Linked DNA regions of Pirellula sp. SH-Sr6A. The protein of the gene in region 2 interacts with the protein of the main gene of each other region in a pairwise test. Links are inferred from orthologs where the notes say so. Each region holds a gene or a part of one and is shown on either strand. Other genes may lie near its edges.

Region 1 (11,139 bases), 3.5 Mb from region 2 along the record:
CTACAGCATGGGGTAGGGGCACAATCAGCAATCCAGGCAGCCACGGCCTGACCCAAATTTTTTACGAGTTCAGCTCAGCCGCAGCCAACAACGGATCAGGCTTCGAAGGACTTGCAGACAACACACCGCCTTGGAACATTGCTACCGGTCTTGTGATGTTGTTCGCTCGCTTCATCCCGATCATCGCACCGCTGGCGATCGCCGGATCGCTCAGTAGCAAGCGGGCGACGCCTGAGGGCGCAGGCACCTTCCGTACTGACTCATGGTTGTTTTGTGTCATTCTGCTTGGAACGGTGTTGATAGTTGGAGCGCTCTTGTTCTTGCCGCTCGCCGTCTTGGGACCGATCGCCGAGCAATTGCAGACTGCTCAATAAACCATCGCAATCAACAATTGGAGTGAAAAAGATGTCTACCGTCTCCGTCGAGCCGAGCTCGAGCCAACCCAGTTCAGGTCAACCGGGACAACCTTCCCATCGACCAAGACCAGAACTGTTTAACTGGAGCATGCTCGTTCCCTCTATCTTCAGATCGTTCGAGATGCTCAACCCCGTGCGCATGGCCAAAAACCCAGTGATGTTCATCGCTGAGGTTGGAGCTGCGTTAACGACTTTGATCACGGCCGAAGCCATCTTTGCAGGAGGAGAGGCCGCTTCGTACTTCTTGGGATTGACCGTCATTCTCTGGTTTACCGTGTTGTTCGCAAATTTTGCAGAGTCGGTTGCAGAAGCCCGTGGGCGAGCTCAAGCTGCTAGTTTGCGCTCCGCTCGCAAAGATGTGACGGCGAATAAAGTAGCGGAGATCGCAGGACGTGTTATCGATGAAGTGCCGGCCTCCACGCTAAAGGTTGGAGATTACGTAGTAGTTCGTCCAGGCGAAACGATTCCGGCTGACGGCGAAGTTGTGCAAGGGATTGCGCTCGTTGACGAGAGTGCCGTCACTGGCGAGAGCGCTCCGGTAATTCGCGAGAGCGGCGGAGACCGGAGCGCTGTGACGGGCGGAACGCGAGTGGTCTCAGATCACATCGTCGTAAAAGTTACCGCCAAGCCAGGGGAAAGCTTTCTGGATCGCATGATCGCGATGGTGGAAGGGGCTAATCGCAGCAAGACACCCAACGAGATTGCGCTCACGATTCTGCTGGCAGGATTAACCATGGTGTTTCTGTTGGTCTGCGTAACGCTGTATCCCATAGCTACCTACTTTAACGTCACGATCGATATTCCTACTCTGGTGGCTCTGTTGGTTTGTTTGATTCCAACCACAATCGGCGCGTTGCTTGCCGCTATTGGGATCGCTGGTATCGCGAGACTTAGCCAAGCGAACGTGATGGCGATGTCGGGACGTGCTGTAGAAGCAGCCGGTGATGTGGACGTGTTGCTACTCGACAAAACGGGAACGATAACGCTGGGAAATCGTCAAGCCGCCGAGTTCATCCCCGCACCTGGAATCGACGAGAAGCGTCTGGCGACGGTCGCCCAGCTTGCTTCCTTGGCAGACGAAACAGCCGAAGGCCGCAGTATTGTTATTCTCGCGAAGAACCAATACAGTCTTCGGGGGCAATCACTCGAGGAAATGGCTGCCGAGGTTGTGCCATTTAGCGCTCGGACTCGAATGAGCGGACTCAATCTCGAAGGTCGCGTCATTCGTAAAGGTGCGGTCGATGCGATCGCAAACCACCTAGCGGCGCACGGTAGGGAACTGCCGCGCGAAGTGAAGTCAGAAGCCGAATGCATTGCAAAAGCGGGAGGGACGCCGCTCGTCGTCGCTGAGAATGATCAAGCCCTAGGTGTTGTCTATTTGAAAGATATCGTGAAGGGGGGAATCAAAGAGCGATTCATCGAACTGCGGCGAATGGGGATCAAGACGGTCATGATCACCGGCGACAACCCACTTACAGCCGCAGCGATTGCAGCAGAAGCGGGCGTTGACGATTACCTAGCAGAAGCGACACCTGAGGCGAAATTGGAACTGATCCGCCGTTACCAAAGCGAGGGGCATATGGTGGCCATGACCGGCGACGGGACCAACGACGCGCCCGCACTTGCTCAAGCCGATGTGGCCGTTGCGATGAACTCGGGAACGCAGGCAGCGAAAGAGGCTGGAAATATGGTTGACTTGGACTCTAATCCGACCAAGTTGATCGATGTTGTCGCGACGGGAAAGCAGATGCTGATGACTCGCGGTGCACTGACAACGTTCAGTATCGCGAATGATGTCGCCAAATACTTTGCGATCATTCCCGCGGTATTCATGAGTGCCATGCCACACCTAGCACCCCTCAATATTATGGGGTTAGCGACTCCCAGGAGTGCCATTCTCGCTGCCGTTATCTTCAATGCAGTGATCATACCGCTACTTATTCCTATCGCCATCAAGGGTGTGAAGTATCGTCCTATCGGAGCAGACGCACTGCTAGGAACGAACCTGCTTGTCTACGGGCTCGGCGGATTGATTGTTCCCTTTGTTGGTATCAAAGCCATCGATTGGATGTTGGTTGCGGTGGGTTGGATTTAAAATTTATCAACTTGAAGGAGAGAATAGGGTGTTTACTGAATTCATTCGTGCGCTTCGGCTGACAGGGCTGACAATCAGCGTTTGTGTTATCGCATACACGGCTCTGGTGCTTGCGGCTGCAACTGTGATTGCGCCAGAGAAACGCCTCGGCAGTTTGGTTTATGGGAGCGACGGAAAAGTCGTCGGTTCTCGACTAGTGGCGCAGAAGTTCTCCCGCCCCGAGTACTTATGGCCCAGACCATCGGCAGTCGATTACAATGCTGCGGGTGCGGGCGGAAGTAATATGTCGCCTACCAATCCTGATATTCGCAAACGGGCGAAAGCGATACTATCGAATTACGCCTTGAAAAATGGGGCTACGATCCCTGCTGATTTGGTCACGGCGTCAGGGTCAGGATTGGACCCCCATATAAGCCTTGCGGCCGCCCTGATTCAAGCAGACCGAATAGCCATGAGCCGACAGGTAGACATTTCCATCCTCCAAGATCTATTGCAAAGGCAGGCAGCTTCTGAGTTGACCAATACCGCAGCTCCCGAGGGGTTCGTCAACGTTTTCGAGTTCAATTTGATGCTGGATTCGATCCATCAACCGAAACGCGTTAGTTCCCGGTTTGGTGATTTGTCAGTTGCTGCAACTTTGTTGGAGAGGGTACCTGACGCTGACACGCTCCCGCTGGTTGCAACGGAAGATGTGGATCGGACGCGATGAACGAGCAAGAGCGACCGACGCCCGAGCAGATGCTGGCTCGAATTCGTTCGGATTCCGATGCAGCTCCATTCGCATCCTCGGCAGGCAAGTTGCGATTGTTCCTGGGCTATGCGGCCGGTGTAGGCAAGACCTATGCAATGCTTCAAGCTGCTCAGGCGATGAAGCGGGAGGGGCGTGACGTTGTGCTTGGATACATTGAGCCACATGCTCGCCCCGAGACTCAGGTCTTAACGGAAGGGCTCAAAGTATTGCCCCCACTAGAAGTTTCATACCGCGGTTCGATACTACGGGAATTTGATTTAGATACGGCGCTGGCCAGCAAGCCTGAGTTCATTCTGGTGGATGAGCTTGCTCATACTAACGCAATGGGTGGGCGTCACGCGAAGCGCTGGCAGGATGTGGAAGAACTACTCGCAGCAGGAATAAATGTCCTTTCAACTCTGAACGTACAGCATATCGAGTCGCTGAATAATGTCATTGCTGAAATTAGTGGAGTCCAGGTCCGCGAAACGGTGCCAGATTCCGTTCTGGAGCGGGCTGATGAGGTTACGCTTATCGACGTTTCCCCCGACGATCTCTTGGAGCGTTTACGCCAAGGGAAAATCTATGTTCCCACACAAGCCGCGTTCGCGCTAGAAAAGTTTTTTCGCAAGCATAACCTCGTGGCACTTCGGGAGTTGGCGTTACGACACGCTGCCGACCGAGTGCACGAAGACGTAGAAATCGCGAGGCTCGGAAGTGCAAGCAATCGTCCTTGGCCAACCAATGAGCGATTGCTGGTTTGTGTTGGTCCGAGTCCATCGTCAGCCAAAGTGGTGCGAGCAGCCAAACGGCTTGCGGATCGTCTTCAATCGCCCTGGATTGCATTGCATATTGAGTCGTCGGCTGCCGCTCGATGGAGCGACGGCGATCGCCAGCAGCTCCATCGCAATTTGAAGCTTGCCGAAAGCCTAGGTGGCGAAATCGTTCAGGCATCCGGTGACGATGTTAGCCAAGCGTTGATCGCGTACGCTTCGAGTCGCAATGTAACGAAGATTGTGGTTGGCAAGACAGGTGATACCGGGCATCACTGGTGGTCTCGCGCAGCGTCGTTGGTCGATCGATTGCTCCGCGACAGCGGCAATATGGACGTCGTTGTGGTTCGAGGTCTCGACGAAGCGCAAGACGCCAGCCCGGGTTGGCACCCAAACACGTCTCATGGTAACGTTTGGACTTGGCTTGAGGCGGGCTGCTACACGATTGTTGCGACCATCATTACGCTATTGATGAATCAAGTTGGGTTTTCAGAAGTCAACTTGGTGATGGTTTACTTGCTTTCGGTCGTAGCGACTGCAGCAAGGCTTGGAAGACTGCCTTCGATTTTTTCCGCCATCGCGTCGGTGTTGGCTTTTGATTTCCTGTTCACGCCACCTCACTACCGGATAACGGTCTACGATAGCCAGTACTTGGTCACTTTTGCCGTGATGTTGATCGTCGGCCTACTGGCCAGCTCTCTTACTGCTCGAATTCGAAATCAAGCGGAAATAGCCCGTCGAAATGAACGGAGGGCCGAGGCGCTTTATCGACTTAGTCGTCGGTTAGCCAATACCGCTAGAACAACGGATTTGTTGCGGGAAACGGAACAAATCATCGCGGAAGTCTTCGACGCACACACGGTGATTTATTTGCCTGACAAAGATCGCCAGGTACGCCCCATGCTGGGACATGCCGCCAGCTTTGCAGCGAGCGCGAAAGAGTTTGCGACAGCACAGTGGGTGCTGGACCATAACGATCCTGCCGGTGCTGGAACAAATACATTGCCCAGTTCCGAAGCGTTCTATATCCCACTCTCTACCCCTGACAACGTGGCTGGAGTGATGGCGATCCAGTCGTCGAAACCCAATCAACAAATTTCGATCGATGCGAAGCAGCTACTAGAGACGTATGCAACACAGATTGCGTTCGCGATCGAACGCAACAATTTGACAGAGAGGTCGCAGCGAGCTGAATTGGAGTCCGAGACAGAAAAACTGCGCAGTTCCCTTTTGAGCGCAGTCTCGCACGATCTTCGGACCCCCCTGGCGGCAATAGCTGGTGCCGCGAGCAGTCTCGATGCGAATATTCAAAGAGAGTCACTCGACGCTGGGAATCACGCATTGCTGGAGACAATCGTCGATGAGTCGCAACGGCTGACACGGTTGGTCGAAAACCTGCTGCACATGACCCGCTTATCAAGCGGTAACATCCAGATCCATCGACAGTGGTTGCCCGTCGAGGAAGTGATCGGTTCGGCGTTGCACCGGCTCAATCCCGTTTTGGAAGGTCGGGAGATCAAAGTGCAAATGGAAGGAGATATGCCACTCATTCATGGTGATGAGATTCTTCTGGAGACGCTACTCGTCAATCTGCTCGACAATGCGTTGAAATACTCGCCAAATCAGACGCCAATCGAAATCAAGAGCGAACAGGTCAACGATGGTATTGCCATCGAAGTTGCTGATCGCGGGAGTGGTATACGGCCAGGGGATGAGATTAAAATCTTCGAAAAATTCAATCGAGGGTCGGGCCCGAATATAGATCGTCGGGGCACAGGATTAGGCTTGGCCATTTGCGAGGCGATTGTACATGCCCACAAGGGTACAATCACGGCGAGAAACCGCGGAGGCGGCGGGGCGGTGATACGCTTTACCATTCCGCACGATTCCATTCCTCCCCGCATCACTCAGGACTTCGACGAGTAAAGTAATGGCTGACTCCAGTGCCCCGGTTATCGTCGTGATTGAGGATGAAGCTCCGATTCAGAAGTTCCTCACGGCTTCACTTCAAGTGGAGGGATTTCGTGTCGTGGCAGCAACCACGGCTAAAGATGGCTTGCGTCTCCTAACCCAGGAGCACCCCGCGATTGCGTTGCTGGATCTTGGATTGCCTGACTCGGATGGCATCACTGTCATTGAGTCGGTTCGCAGCTGGTCCACGATTCCGATCATCGTTCTGTCAGCGCGAGGCGAAGAGAAGAGCAAGATTCAGGCATTGGATGCCGGTGCAGATGACTATCTCACTAAGCCCTTCGGAGTTGGCGAGTTGCTTGCGAGGATACGTAGCGCGTTACGTCGTTCGATGCGTCCTCCGGGCGCAGATCAAGACCATACTTTTCACTTTGGCCAAGTCCATGGTGATCTAGCAACACGACAAGTGTTTGTTGACCAGACCGAAGTAAAGCTCACGAAGATTGAGTTTGATCTGCTTGCGATACTGGTTCGCAATTGCGGTCGAGTCCTGACTCACCAGTATCTTCTGAAGGAAGTGTGGGGGCCTGGCTCGGCTAATGAGCCACACTATGTTCGCGTATTCATGGCCAATCTGCGAAAGAAACTCGAACCCAATCCGAGTCGGCCGCAGTTCCTGCTCACGGAGCAGGGAATTGGGTATCGATTGCGCACTCCGACTTCGTTGTCGGAAAAGTAGCCAATGCGTTCCTGAACACTCCTGATGCGGGGCAACGTGTTAAGGATGGTCTGATTGGGTGATGTGCAATGGGTTTCTGTGCTGTTGGAGTGGAGGCACGACAAATTCGGATACCGTGCTGCGAGGGGAGAGATCCTCTAATGCTGGCCCGACACGTTCTCCGCGCGGGCGACAGTGGTTTCAAACCTCGTCTCGGGCTTTAGTAGTCCGTAGTACGACTCCCGATTCTTTGAGTAGGTTGACCGCGGATGTTGACCGCGGAGGTTGTTGGGGCGAGGGATCGTTCCCTGTTTTTGCCGCTTTTATCTTGATCGCCAAGCCATCGACGCACATACCTGCAGCAACGACTCTTGACGAAACCGGAGTCACGCAATAACATAAGTTGCATGAGACGCGACAGCAAGCTTTCCGGTGTACTTCACATCCTTCTGCACATGGCGGAGCGCGATGGGCCGGTGACGTCTGAAGATCTTTCCCGAATGATGGATACCAATCCCGTTGTGGTGCGCCGGATCATGGCGGGGCTTCGGGATCAGGGGTACGTTCAATCGGAAAAAGGGCACGGTGGCGGTTGGACCCTTTCATGCGATTTCGCCAAGGTGACTTTGAAAGATATCTACGACGCGGTTGGGAGTCCGTCGCTGCTTGCGATCGGCAATCGAACCGATGCTCCTAAATGTCTTGTGGAGCAGGCTGTCAACGCAGCGCTTCAACAATCATTCGACGATGCGGAAAGGATACTGCTGAGCAGGTTGGGTAATGTCACATTGGCCGAATTGAGTGCTGATTGTCGAGCGAGGATCGAATCGAGAGGTGGTGCCAAGCGAACCAAAACGAATTGGCATCGTGCTTCGGAGTAATTCGGAGCTTCACCGTGACGGACAAACACCTCATTTATCTCTGTTGATCTCGGCAGGTTGCATTTCCGAAACCGCGAGAGCATTCCATTTACCGAACGAGTCGTGAATCGATGAGAAGGTTTCAAGTCGTAATTCTATTGTCCGTATGGGTTTTGAATCATACAGGTTGCAGCCGAAAGGAAGATGTCGCCGTGGAAAAGTCGAAGATAAACACAACGCTCCATCAGGAGCTGGCGCACGAAGCCAAATCCACTCGAGACGAGTCCAGCTCTCATGAAAACCGACATGCGGATCATCGGCATGCTTTTGCCAATCCAAAGGAGCTTGCCAAGAAATGGAATGATCCCACTCGTGACGAATGGCAGCATCCCGAGCAGATTATTGGAGCTTTATCGTTGGAATCGGGACAGACAGTCGCCGACATAGGAGCAGGGACGGGGTACATGGTGGCGCATTTGAGCAAAGTTGTGGGGCAAGACGGTACGGTGATCGCCGTGGACGCAGAATCCGCGATAATCGGTTATCTGACCGACCATATGACTCAACTTGGCCCGGCCAAAATCGTACCGAATAAGGTCGGATTCCATGATCCTGAGTTGGCACCTGCAAGTGTCGATGCGGTTGTAACGCTCGACACCTGGCATCACGTGGCGGGTCAAGAAGCTTACGCTCAGAAGGTTTATAACGGATTGAGACCAGGTGGACGTTTCGTAGTTGTGGATTATGCGATTGATGCCGAAACGGGCCCACCGAAAGAGATGCGATTGTCGCCAGATGATGTAATCGTGCAGCTAGAAAAGGGCGGATTTAGGGCAGAGGTTGTGTCGGAAACAATGCCACGCCACTATATGGTTGTTGGAGTCAAGGACAAGAAACTCGAGTAGGAGATTCGGGGTGATTCGATAAGATGGGGATGGATGGAAACCCGTATTGCAATTTCGAATGGCGGGCGGCCCTCGGGTGAAAACTTTACGAGCTACGGCGTCCGGGTTAGCGCCAAGTGACAGTCTCGCTTGAGAATTTTTCTCCTAGTATTGGCCTTTTGAGTTGCCTAAAGAAGAGAGAATGCAATCGGTTGCGGCGTCACCGATAAGGACACGATCCAGCCGTCGATTGCCCGTTAGATCGCAAATCACTTTGTGAGGAGATAGCTAGATGACGAAGGTTCTGGGTGCCTGGATGATTCTGGTGAGTGGAATGCGATGGGATACGTTCACGGTTTTCTGTCGAGTCGCAGGAGTTCTGGTCATCGCGTCTGCTAGCGCGATGGCTCAAGATGAAGCCGACAAACTCCATGAAAGAGCCAAATCGATGTTCGGGGCGGTGGACGAATCGCCTGACGATCAGATGGAACGCCCCATTGTGGAGCTCGGCCACCGCTTGTTCTGGGATGAACGATTGTCTTCCAACGGTAAAGTGGCGTGTGCCAATTGCCACACAACTTCGGCTTGGGGGGCTGATTCGGCGCAATTCTCTTTGGATGCGAAGGGCAAGCGGACAAAACGCAACTCACAGACCGTTTTCAACTCGATGCTTCAACCAAATCTCCGATGGACGGCAGATCGGAAATCGGGAGCTCATCAAGCTGAGAAATCACTGACGGGCTCGATGGGATTCGCCCGTGCCGATGACGTGCTCCCGTTATTGACCCGATATGGTTACGAACCGCTGTTCAAGGCTGCGTTTCCGACTCAACCTAGTCCTGTTACACCCGTTAACTACGCGAAGGCTATCGAAGCGTATGAAGAGACGTTGACGACGCCCGCACCCTTCGATCGTTACCTGGCAGGTAATCGTGTCGCGATCGATGCCAAGCAAAAGGAAGGGCTTCGTCTCTTCTTGGATATTGGTTGTGCAGATTGTCACTCGGGTAAATTACTCGGTGGCGAGGACGTAGCGATGTTCGGAGTTTACGGAGATTATTGGACTCTTACCAATTCACAGGTCCCTGATGAAGGACTCTTCGAATCGAGTGAGAATGAAGCCGACAAGTTTCACTTCCGCATTTCGATGCTTCGCAATATCGACAAAACCGGTCCCTATTTTCACGATGGTTCGGTTTCCGATTTGAAAGCGGCTGTTACCATCATGGCTAGGCTACAAGTCGACCGGGAGTTACGTGGCAATCAGATTGACTCGATTGTGGTGTTTCTTAAATCACTAACGGGAGAAGTCCCGATGAACTACCAAAGGCCTGATGCGTTGATGTCACCACGATGACTGCTTTGCATACGAACGCAATTTCGGGAACATTGCGACGCGAAGTCGGAGTTTTCGGCGCTACGATGATGGGGCTGGGGGCCATTATTGGCACCGGCATCTTTGTAAGCGTGGGTTATGCGATTCGTGAGGCAGGCGATTGGATTGTAGTGGCGATTGGCGTGGCGGCTGTGGTGGCAACACTCAACGGATTGAGCAGTGCGCAGTTGGCTGCAGCACATCCTGTCAGTGGTGGGACCTACGAATACGGATATCGCTGGTTGCACCCGAGCCTTGGATTCACCGCAGGGTGGATGTTCCTATGCGCGAAGAGCGCATCGGCGGCGACCGCAGCCCTTGGATTTGCAAGCTATGGGCTTCGTTTGTTTCAAGTTGAAGCAGACAGCTTCAAAGTTCCGATCGGACTTGTTTTACTAGTTGTCGTCATGGGCATCGTTCTGCTCGGCGTTCGATGGAGCAGCATTTTCAATGCGTCAGTCGTGACAGTCACGCTTACTGCGTTGGCGATTTTTATTGTGATCGGGCTAATGACCGTTTGGTTTGCGCCCGATGGCAAGGCTACACTCGCAGGGATAGGAGAGGCTCGTTCCGATTCGCATTTCATGGGAATTCTCGAAGCATGCGCCCTAATGTTCGTGGCATATACGGGGTATGGTCGGATCGCGACTTTGGGTGAAGAGATTCGTAATCCACGTAAGAACATTTCCATCGCCATCATTTTTACTCTCGGGGTATCGATGGTGCTCTATCTATCGGTAGCGTGGGTTTCGGTCAACGTGGTAGGAGCGATTGCGTTCGAGGGTGGGGCTGTCGAGAGCGGGGCACCGCTCGAGATGGTTGCAAAGCGATTTTTGATCCCACAGGTAAGCTACCTTGTCGGTGTGGGGGCCGTCATGTCGATGCTGGGAGTCTTGATCAACCTAGTGCTGGGCTTGTCGCGTGTCGTATTAGCAATGGGGCGCAGGCGAGATCTTCCCGAGGTGTTCAGTCGGGTCGATATCTCTGGCCGAGCACCTACAGGCGCCGTTTTGCTGGTGGGGGGCTGCATTGCGTTACTTATCGTCATAGGGAATGGGAAGACAACTTGGTCGTTCAGTGCCTTCACCGTCCTGATCTACTACTCCATCACAAATCTGGCTGCGATTCGAATGTCGGATAGCGAACGCCGCTATCCCAGCCTGCTTGCTTGGTTGGGATTATTCTCCTGTCTCTTTCTGGCGTTCTGGGTTGAGCCATCGGTGTGGTTGGTCGGTGTGGGGCTGATCGGAGTCGGTTTGCTGTGGTGGCGGATTCGGAAGTTGCAATCGTGTTGAGTTATCGCTCACGAATCGGAAGCTGAGCTTTGGGGCTTCGATAATTCGGTGAAGGGAATCCAAACAAAGAAAAATCCCCAGA
Region 2 (10,761 bases):
GACCGCGACGAGCGCTTCGGTTTGGTCGATCACGATCGAGCCACCACCCTTGAGCGGAACCACACGCTGGTGGATCCGAGCGATCTCCTGCTCCAATTTGTAATGGTGGAAGAGAGGTTCTTTGCGATCGTACTTCTGAAGACGATCGGCAAAGCGGGGCATGACAAGCTCCAGAAACTCTTTGGCTCGGTTGTACGCGTTTTCTTCGTCGATGATCAATGTGTCGATGTCATCGGTGAAGGTATCGCGAATCGTTCGGATCATGATGTCGCTTTCTTCGTAGACATCGCAGGGAGCTGGCGTGCTCTTGATCCGCTTGACAATCACCTTCCACAATCGGAGGAGGTACGCAACGTCTCGGGACAATTCTTTGCGAGTCCGTTCTTGGCCGGCGGTGCGTACGATGAAGCCGACCCCCTTGGGGAGTTGCAGTTCGAGCATCATGCTTCGCAGCTTGCGTCGCTCGTCTTCGTCTTCGATCTTGCGGCTGACGCCGACTCGCCCGAGGGCGGGCATCAGAACGAGATAACGGCCTGGGATACTGATGTAGGTCGAGAGAGTAGGGCCTTTGGTGCCGATCCCCTCTTTGATGACTTGCACCAGAACCTCGTCACCTCGTTTGAAGATTTCTTGGATCGGCGGCTTGAACCGAGGTCGACCGCTGCGGAGTTTTCCGCCGCGCTGTCGCGAATGACGTCCGTTCCGTTTTCCTTGTTCGGACGATTCTTCTTCGGCTTCTTCGTCCTGTTCATCGTCCACGCCCGGATAATGGCCATCCATGATCTCATCGGGATCGTAGCCAGCTTGGCGGAAGTATTGCGGTTCGATATCGCTGATATGGAGGAATCCGTTGCGTCCGACGCCGAAGTCGACGAAGGCAGCTTGGATGCTCGGTTCGATATTGACGATTTTCCCTTTGTAGATGTTCCCTACCCAATTGTTTTGGCTGGTCCGTTCGGTGTAGAGTTCTTCCAGAACTCCGTCTTCCAGCAGGGCAATGCGGCACTCCTCCATTTGGGAGACATTGATCAGCATTTCCTTTTTCATCGAGGCTTGGTTCCTTTCCATCGCTTCGTCCTTGAAAAGAGCATCGCGAGTGTATCCAGTTGGATTCTTGTCCTCGGCGTCTTGTCGATCGCTTATGGAGGAGCGACATCGAAGCGTCAAATTTCAAATGGTTGTACTTGGATCGTTAGGCTTGCAAAACGATTTCGGGCACGAGCCCGGCTAATTGATTCATTAAGAAAGCGTCTACTTCGCGCGCCGTGGAGAGACGCAATGCTCTCCATGCCATCGCTTCGCATTGCCCGATCGTCACCGATCGGATCGCTTTCTTGAGGATGGGAATCGCCGCAGGGGCGATGCTCAACGTGCGAATTCCCATTCCGGCGAGGAGCAGTGCGTAAGCAGGGTTATTGCTCATTTCACCGCAAACACTCGTCGATTTATGGTTCTCGGATGCGATTTGCTGCGTTCGCTGAATCAGTCGAAGCACGGCGGGATCGCATGCTTGGTAGAGGTCTGCAACCGATTCATTGCTTCGATCTACCGCGAGGGTGTACTGGGTCAAGTCATTGGTTCCGATGCTGACAAAGTCGATCTCTTCGATGAACCGGTCCAACATCAGTACTGCCGCTGGGACTTCGACCATCATCCCGACTTGCACGGCACAAGGGATATAGTCGCCTTCGGACGCTAAGTCCTCGGCGACCGAACGCAACAGAAAGCGAGCGCTTCGCAATTCATCGAGCGTCGTGATCATGGGAAACATGACTCGCACGTCTCCCAAACAAGCAGCCCGAAGAATCGCCCTGGCCTGAATCCGGAAGAGGGCTGGATTTCGAAGGCTCAAACGAATGCTTCGCAATCCCAAGAACGGATTGTTCTCGGGCTCTGTCAAATGAGTCATCCCCATCTTGTCCGCACCCAGGTCGAGGGTGCGAATGACGACGGGACGATTTTGCATATCGCGCACGACGCGTGCATACGCTTGGTAATGCTCCTCTTCACTCGGTTCATTGGAGTGCCCCAAGTAGAGGAACTCGGTTCGATAGAGACCCACCCCATCGGCGCCGCGCGCGATGCACGCTGCTGCCTCATGAGGGAACTCCACGTTCGCCATCAACTCAATACGCACTCCATCGCTGGTGCTGGCGGGCAAGTCTCGGATTTCTTCCAACTGGGTCGCGATCGACTGCCGAAACAACCGTCGTTCGAGATACCGATCGCGGGTCGAGGCATCGGGCGACACGATGATGCGTCCCAAGTGCCCATCAATGATGACTTCATCGCCGCTTCGAATGTTGTGCAGGAAATTGCCTACCCCGACGACCGCGGGAATTTCCATCCCTCGCGCCACGATCGCCGTATGCCCCCCTGGCCCCCCCGCCTCGGTGCAAATACCAAGAACTTTAGAGCGATCGAAGGCTGCCGTTTCCCCTGGAGTCAAGTCGTGACTGACGACGATCGCCTCGTGCGGCAACTGCGTTAAGGTGGCCATCGGCTGACCCGTCAAATGCTCCAACAAAAGACGCTCGACATCCCGCACGTCATTGGCGCGCTCGGCGAGAAAACTGCTGGGAGATTTGCGAAAGGCAGCCGCGTACCGAGTGAAAACCTCGCTCACTGCATATTCGGCGGAGTAAGACTTCTTCCGAATGAGATTCTCCAGCTCCGATTGGAGGTGAGGATCGAGAAGAATCTGCTGCTGGGCCGAGAAAATTCCGCCGAGATGATCGCCCAAGGTCGCGGCGGTCGACAGCTGATTGGATTCCAATTTGGTCTTGGCCACCCGGACCGCTTCGATGAGACGATTCCATTCGGACTCGTACTCCCCTGGCTTCACCAAGCATCGGGTGATGCGATATCCCTCTCGGTCGAAAACCAACGCACGCCCGAAGGCAACGCCAGGCGATACAGCGATACCTTGCAGTTCAAGCATTCTGTGCCGCTCGTGTGTTGGAATGGACCAAGAGAAAAGTCATTTCTCGCAGACGCAACGCCTTATCGCATGGATGGTTTCAGGACCGACGAAGCACATTAGCCTGGTGCAGCAGATGGTTCGTCGAATTGGGATTCAAAGAGATGACTGATCGCCTGCACGGCTTGATCCGCATCGGGCCCCTGAGCACGCAGAATCAACTCGCTACCCTGCGTTGCTGCCAACGTGAGAAGACTGAGAATGCTCCGGCAGTCCGCGACTTGCCCAGCCCGCTCCAGCTCGATTTGACACTGAAAGGAAGCCGCCGTGCGCACCAGTTTATCCGCAGGACGCATATGCAGCCCTTCGGGGTTTTTAACAACTACTACGCAATGTTGAATCGCCGCACTCATGGCTATCAAGTACCGAACTGGTTACTGTCCGCCTCTTCGAGCAACTGAAGAATGTCTTCAGGTCTCTTCGATTGACGAAGAAACCGACAAAAGGTGTCATCGCGCAATTGACGCGAGATGTTCTCGAGAGCTCGCAAGTGATCTCCAGGACGATCCGGAGGGGAAACGAGCAAAAAGAACAAGGATGCGTCGTGGCCATCGAGCGACTCGAAGTCGAGACCGGTCTCGCTGACACCGACCGTCCCAACCAACTTCTCCACACTGGCATGCTTCGTGTGAGGGACGGCCACGCCGCGACCGATCCCAGTGCTCCCCAACTCCTCGCGCTTCATGATCGCTTTGACGATATCGCCTCGATCCGCTTCTTTGATCTCACCCGCTTCGACCAACGCGTCGACCAACTCGGAGATCACCCCTTCTTTGCTTGTCGCCGAGAGCTGAGCCCGAATGGCCTTGGGGGAAATAAATGCAGAAAACTTCATGGACCTAGAAATCCTTCAATCGCTCACACAACTCCGAAGGGAGCTGGCCAAAAATACGAAACTATAAATATTCCAACCGCGAGGCATCGCCAATCGGCTTTCCTCGCGACCGGGGATCGAACGAGCTGGTGTTAGACGGTCTCGCCATTGGAGTGCTTGACTCCAGTGGCTTTGTGCTCCGTCACCTTTTCTTTGTGTTTCCGAATTTGCTGTTCCACCTTGCCAATCGTCAAGTCCAAAGCGGCCAAAATCGTTTGAGATTGTGCGGAAGCGACGAAATCAGGTGCATGTTCTGCGGAAACGTTGATTTCGACCGACGGCTTGTCCAAATGCTCCAAGTCGACGGTGACTTCGATCGCGTTGATGCGGTCGAAGAGGCGCCGAACCTTCTCCACCTTCTCGACAATGATCGCTTGATCTTCTGCTTTGAGGTGACCATGACGAGCGGAAACGTTGACTTGCACGGGGAAACTCCGATGGGCTCGAGCAATAAGAGGACAAAGGCTGCCGAGCACTCACCCTAAGGTCTATGCCCGAACGGCCGAATTGTAACCCTTTTGCATGCACCTAACAAATCCCCGTACAGACTACCCTTCCGTCGAATGAAAAAAACTAATGCCACAGTCCGAGGCGGTCGCCGTTTTCCGCCCCGCGACAATCCACTCCCATACCGCTAATGGCAAAATCACCGCAATTTCCAATCCGAAATACCCCACGCCCTCCCACGTGACGTCGCTCCGGTAAATCACCAACAGCACAACCGCCATGAAGCAGTAAAGGAGGTTCGCGCCGGAAATAACACGTAGCCCAACACGGGCCTCAATAACCCCCAGGAGCGAAACCATATCCCAGATTGCGAATCCCAACGCAGCCAATGACATCGCAGTCAGGATCCCAATCGGCAGCCCCGTCTTCCATCGCTCGGCGCCGAGCAAAAAGTAGGTTGCCAAAGACGTGTTCAACGCCCCCACAGCATCCAAAACCAAAAGCCCCCGCGGTCGGTGAAGGAGGGCACACAGAAACGAGGTCATGGATTCCTTCCTCTCGATTTCGATCCCCAAAGGATGCCTCGCGTCGATCGATCCAATGGACTATTCGGCCTTCGGCTTGGTCAGCGTGTTCTGCAACTCTTGAAGCCGAACACTTTGACCCTCGACGGCCGTCTTGAGTTCGCGGATTTCCGTTCGCAACCCTTCGATCTCTCGCTCCAAATCTCCCGTCTTGCTCCGACTGAATATCAAGACGATCAATGCGATTAGAATCAACGTGCCGCAGCCGAGATTCACTTCTTGCCCCTCCGCGAGACGCATCTTCGCCGAGGATTCCGGTGGGTTCAGACTAGATTCCGATTCCATCGCCATCATGGATCCCTTTGCGCCTTCAGAATCGATTGCTGGAAACCAGCGAGCATCCTACCAATTGGTTGCCTACGACGCGAGATTCCAGTCGACGCTCCGAATCAACCTGCTGGGATCGCTCCTGAATTTCGCAACATCGCCATTTTTAAAATGGCCGTGCAAGTCGGACCGTGGGTGATCTCGCTCTCCATCACCATCTGAATTCCTCGCTCCAACGAGACTTGAATTCGCTGGATTTGCTCGGTACCCTCCGGTGAAGCCTCCACCATTCGGAGCTCCGTCGCGCAAAAAAGCTGCGTCGGGGAGGACAAGGCGGATGTCAAAGGATCCACCCAGCCCAAGTGCTGCAATCGCTCGGCTTGCACTCCCACTTCTTCTTGAAGCTCCCGCAATGCGGCCTCCTCGGCCGACTCCCCGTCTTCGATCCCACCACTAATCCCTTCGATCGTGTCCCGACCGACGGCGTAATGGAATTCTTGGGTCAAGTAAATCGAGCCATCGCGATCCATGGGTATCACACACACACCCGGCTTGATACGGACCGTGGAATAAGTCCCCAGCAACCCGTCGGGGCGTATAACGTCGTCCTTGCGCACGGACATCCAAGGATCCTGGTAAACAGCATGCCGTGCAATGATTTGCCAAGGCCCGTGTTGGTCGCGTGGGTGCAACGACATGTTCAATAAGCATCCTGTCGCAGTACGACTCGAAAAGTTTTTAAGATCAATTTGATGTCCAGCCAAAGTGACCACTCGCGAATGTAGCGGTGATCCAACGCGATGCGAGCCTCCATCTTTTCAATGGTGTCGGTCTCTCCGCGACTCCCTTCGACCTGCGCCAAGCCGGTGATTCCTGGCTTGACCTTGTGTCGCATCATATAGCCGCGAATCAGCTTTCTGTAGTGCTCATTGTGCGCATTGGCGTGGGGTCTAGGCCCGACCAAAGACATCGAGCCATCGATCACATTGAATAACTGTGGCAATTCGTCGAGCGACGTGCGTCGCAGGATGCGACCGACCGGAGTGACACGAGGGTCATCTTTCGTCGCCTGCTTCACCACCGAACCGTTGTCACAAGTAAACATCGATCGAAACTTCCACACCAGTATTTCCTTGCCATCCAGACCGTACCGCTTCTGACGAAAGAAGACAGGCCCCTGGGAGGTAAAGCGAACCAGCAAGGCACAGATCAAGAGAATGGGAGAAATCAGAATGACACCGATCAAACTCACACTCAAATCGAGCGCTCGCTTGACCCACCCGTCTACCCCATACATGGGGGTCTCAAAAACACTGACTACGGGCAATCCGCCGACTTGGGTCCAGCGCGAGTGGAGCAATTCGAAAACAAAAAAGTCGGGCACGATATAGACCGACGCAGTGGTGTTTCCAAAGACATCGAGCAGATCTTGAATCCGTTTCTCGGCGCGCATGGGCAATGCAATCAACACGACATCGATTTCGCCACGCTGGGTACTCGCCATCAATTCGGCTGTCGTACCGCAATAGTCGGGCAAATCCTGCTCGTGGTCTTGCCGTCGCTCCGCACCCCGATCGTCATAGAAACCTACGATCCGCAATCCGCTATCAGCCGATCGTATGGCATTGCGCGCAATGTCATATCCCAATCGATTCGCCCCGATGATGGCTGTCCGCCGAACGCCAACTCCGAGTTTACACAAATACTCCATGGCTGCTCGCACGACCATATGGCTGCACAGCAACAGAAGACCCCCGACAAAGAACCAAGCAACCATGCTGGAACGAGCAAAGGTGTCGATCTGCTTGGTGAAGACGCCAACCAATAGGATGGAGACGAACGTGATAATCCATGCGATGGTCCCTAACGCCACTTCGCTGTTTGCGGACTGACCACCGCTCCGGCGATAGTAACCGCATAACTCGCCGATCACGAACAAGGCGATGCACGATACCAGACTGACAATCGCCGTGAGCTCATTGATCGGTTTGTTTGTCAGCCACTGAACCAATGGCAGGGAGATGCAAAGAAGAATCGAGTCCAGCATGTGGAGCAGAACCGGGACAAACGACCGGGTAGGGCGAATGGCAAATGCACTCATAACAACGTCTCGCGTAAGGGGCTGATAGCTGTGCGATGGGCGACGATCGCTACTATCTGTTAGGTCGCAGCCCCGAACACGCATCTCCATTTCTCGGTTTCCGGAGGTGGGCCTGCAGAACAAACCGGGACAATTGCTACATCCGGCATAAACAGAATTCCTTCGCGGCCCTTCCACTTGCGAATGCTTTCAATCCGATGATCCGACGAGTCGCCGCACCCGGTTCCCCCGTCGCCATCCCTCTTGAGAATTGATAGTTGCATGAGAGACTCTCTGAGCATCATTTTCCCAGTCAAAGATCGTCAGAGTGAAATCCAATCCCAGATCGAGCGACTTCTGGAATGGCTATGCGAACTGAGCCGAGACGTGCAATTGATCGCCGTCGACGACGCATCGACCGACGCTACCCCCGAGATCCTGGACGAATTGCGTCGGCGCTACCCGCAACTGGAAGTGGTGCGAAAGCAATCGGTCGTCGGGCCGGTGCAAGGGTCCGAATCGGTCCTGCACCGAGCTCGCGGCGAATTCATCTTCCTCCACCAATCGTACGAGCCGATCGACCTCGAAGAGGTTTTGCACCTTTGGAAGCTGCGCAAAGACGAACAACTTGTCATCGCGAGAGCCGCGACGCGCGTGCGACGCGTCGACCAACAACTCCTTCAACGACTGCACGATTGGGGCAAACGGCTGGAAGACAATTGGCCCCAAACACGAACCGTGTCCGGCGGCCTCCAAATGATGAGGCGGGATGGTGTCAAAGGTCTCTCCGAAATACGGGATTCACTCGAGGATCTCGAGGTTACCCACCAGTCCCACCGGCGTATCTCGGGCCCGAAATTTATCCAACCCTCTGGCGATTCAGTGGCGAAGACGATCAAGGCCCCGTAACATCGCCTTACACCGCCGCAACGGGACGTTCTGCCGTTTTGCGGCAATGACAATGCGGAACGCCACCGATTTCCTCGGAGGCAACATTCGAAAAACCTTGGGATTTCGCTCCGGAATGCCTGAGGTTTTCGGGCTTGTTCCGTTGATCAAACGACATCGCTAGACCTATAATCAGGCGGTCGAGCGGTTCGCTCTACTCTCTCTTCTTACCTCCCCTCCCATCGTCCATCTGCTGGCGTTCAGTCGCTTTGCTCCATTCGCTCCCCGAGTGCGGCCTGTTGTTGAACCAAGCGGACCTCGTTTAACTTTTCATGAACGGTCACGATCAAAACGGAACCCCTTCTCCCAGGTCGGTTCCCCTGCGCTCTACTTCCTCCCCACGGGATGCGGAGCCTTTGTCCCTTTCCGAGGAACTGTACAAAGACCGAAGACACGCGCAGCCCAGCAGCGGATCCCAGTCCGCTATCGATTTTGCAACCTTGCAACAGATGCCGACCGAGGCCATCCTCGATTTGGCTCGAAGCGAGAAACTCGGCAACCCCGAATCGCTCGATCGACAGGAATTGATTTATCAAGTCCTCAAGGCAAAACTCCTCTCCTCCGGCATCCTCTATGGTGAAGGTACCCTGGAGATCCTCAACGATGGGTTCGGATTCTTGCGATCTTCGAGCCACCATTACGTCTCTTGCACCGACGATATCTACATATCCCCTTCTCAGATTCGACGCTTTGGCCTGAGCACCGGGATGACAATTTCCGGTCAGATTCGTCCTCCTAAAGAGAACGAACGCTACTTCGCGTTGCTCCGCGTGGAAGCCATCAACCATCGCAATCCCAACGAAGCCAAATCCCGCAAACCCTTCGACTCGCTCACCCCATTGCATCCGAACAAGCGGATCGTTCTGGAAACCACGCCTGAAATAATCGAGACTCGCGTCGTCGATCTCATCGCCCCCATCGGCTTTGGACAACGCGGCTTGATCGTCTCCCCGCCGCGCGCGGGCAAAACGGTCCTGCTTCAAAAGCTCTCCAAAGCCGTCCTGGCGAATTATCCGAACGCCTACGTCATCATCCTTTTGATCGATGAGCGGCCGGAGGAAGTCACCGATATGCAACGCGAAGTCCGTGGCCCGAAATGCGAAGTCGTTAGCAGCACCTTCGACGAGCCCGGCTCCCGACACATCCAAGTCAGCCAGATGGTCCTCGAGAAGGCAAAGCGATTGGTGGAAGATGGCATCGATGTGGTGATCTTCCTCGACTCGATCACACGCCTTGCACGCGCCTGGAACGGCGAATGTTCGCAAAGCGGTAAACTCCTCAGCGGCGGCTTGGATGCCAATGCCATGCAAAAACCCAAGTCGTTTTTTGGAGCGGCTCGCAAAGTGGAAGAAGGTGGCTCCTTGACCATCATCGCTACCGCGCTGGTCGGAACCGGTAGCAAGATGGACGATGTCATCTTTGAAGAGTTCAAAGGAACCGGGAACATGGAAATCGTTCTCGATCGCGCCTTAGTCGATCGGCGCGTTTGGCCTGCAATCGATATCAACGCATCCGGAACGCGAAGGGAAGAAGCGTTGCTCGACCCGGAAGAGTACCAGCGAGTCTCCCTCTTGAGAAAAACCCTCTCGCAATTAAGCCCGACCGATGCGATGGAGCAACTCGTTCAGAAGATGCAAAAGACGAAATCCAACGCAGAGTTCCTGCTCGGTATTCGCCCGTAAATCCCTCCCCCCATTCGTATCTATCGAACCCTGAGTCCAAGCTATGCCACAAACACTTGATCTCGCACATAGCGTGAACACCCAAGGCATCGAAGCGCATCGCATCGCCATCGTCGTTTCTGAATACAACGATCACATTACCGGCAAACTGAGAGACGGAGCCGTCAGCACCCTCCTGGAAGCGGGAATCAAAGATGAAGACATCTTGATCGTCCCGGTGCCAGGAGCATGGGAACTCCCCTTCGGAGTCCAGCAACTCCTCGGCGAGCGGACCTGCCGCGGCGCCATCGCCCTCGGCGCTGTCATTCGCGGGGAAACGACCCATGACCAACACATCAACCGAGCCGTGAGCATGGCACTCATGCAACTCTCCTTGGACCACAACAAACCCGTCGCGTTCGGCCTCCTCACCGTGAATAGCTTGGAACAAGCCATCCAACGAAGTGGCGGCAATGTCGGCAACAAAGGAGAAGAGTCCGCCCTCGCCCTCCTCGCGTGCCTCCGTGTCGCCGCTGCGGCCGCACACCTTCACCGCTAAGCCCAAGCTCTCCCCCTTAGCAAGACACCGATGGCGCAAGCCCTTGCGCGCAATGGAAATCCGCGAGGATGACCATGCGGTTTGCCACTTCCCAGCCGCGATCCCTATTGCGCACTCAGCGCAATCCTCGATCGATCGTATGGCTTGAATCAAGCTCCCATACATGCAAATCGCGATGATCGCTCGACCGAGTGGCGATCCATCGCAAACGCCGCAATGAGCCTGAGTGGAGCATACGAATTGACTCCGCAATCATGGTCCTTTTTTGTTCGCAATTGGGTGGGTGAGACTTTACCATGATGCCAGACCAATCGCATCGCGGTGTAGAATGTCGACATTTTGGTCATCGGAAGTACGGCGA

What was found.
Region 1: the proteins of VN12_RS10210 (region 2) and VN12_RS23725 interact in binary tests that used the Escherichia coli proteins (3 or more experiments, as listed by UniProt). The link is inferred for Pirellula sp. SH-Sr6A from one-to-one orthologs.

What each region holds. Positions count from the first base shown.
Region 1 is NZ_CP011272.1:6,079,378-6,090,516, reverse strand. What follows is about bases 2,817-6,140. They hold VN12_RS23725 (sensor histidine kinase), read left to right. Parts: upstream 2,817-3,216; coding sequence 3,217-5,940; downstream 5,941-6,140. Other genes in these bases: VN12_RS23720 (response regulator), read left to right, coding at 5,945-6,140; VN12_RS23730 (potassium-transporting ATPase subunit C), read left to right, coding at 2,817-3,220. Also shown: potassium-transporting ATPase subunit KdpA, read left to right, coding at 1-374; potassium-transporting ATPase subunit KdpB, read left to right, coding at 406-2,511; more of VN12_RS23730, read left to right, coding at 2,540-2,816; more of VN12_RS23720, read left to right, coding at 6,141-6,664; VN12_RS23715 (Rrf2 family transcriptional regulator), read left to right, coding at 7,051-7,524; VN12_RS23710 (class I SAM-dependent methyltransferase), read left to right, coding at 7,635-8,408; VN12_RS23705 (cytochrome-c peroxidase), read left to right, coding at 8,680-9,744; VN12_RS23700 (APC family permease), read left to right, coding at 9,741-11,057. UniProt on the Escherichia coli protein: Member of the two-component regulatory system KdpD/KdpE involved in the regulation of the kdp operon. KdpD may function as a membrane-associated protein kinase that phosphorylates KdpE in response to environmental signals.
Region 2 is NZ_CP011272.1:2,593,242-2,604,002, forward strand. Bases 2,078-5,023 are described here. They hold VN12_RS10210 (PTS sugar transporter subunit IIA), read right to left. Parts: upstream 3,816-5,023; coding sequence 3,339-3,815; downstream 2,078-3,338. Other genes in these bases: ptsP (phosphoenolpyruvate--protein phosphotransferase), read right to left, coding at 2,078-2,941; VN12_RS10205 (HPr family phosphocarrier protein), read right to left, coding at 3,040-3,333; hpf (ribosome hibernation-promoting factor, HPF/YfiA family), read right to left, coding at 3,947-4,279; VN12_RS10220 (hypothetical protein), read right to left, coding at 4,403-4,846; VN12_RS10225 (hypothetical protein), read right to left, coding at 4,907-5,023. Outside these bases: VN12_RS10195 (ribonuclease E/G), read right to left, coding at 1-1,068; more of ptsP, read right to left, coding at 1,193-2,077; more of VN12_RS10225, read right to left, coding at 5,024-5,170; VN12_RS10230 (NUDIX domain-containing protein), read right to left, coding at 5,275-5,850; VN12_RS10235 (undecaprenyl-phosphate glucose phosphotransferase), read right to left, coding at 5,853-7,253; VN12_RS10240 (hypothetical protein), read right to left, coding at 7,313-7,516; VN12_RS10245 (glycosyltransferase family 2 protein), read left to right, coding at 7,515-8,141; transcription termination factor Rho, read left to right, coding at 8,606-9,862; ribH (6,7-dimethyl-8-ribityllumazine synthase), read left to right, coding at 9,906-10,400. UniProt on the Escherichia coli protein: Seems to have a role in regulating nitrogen assimilation.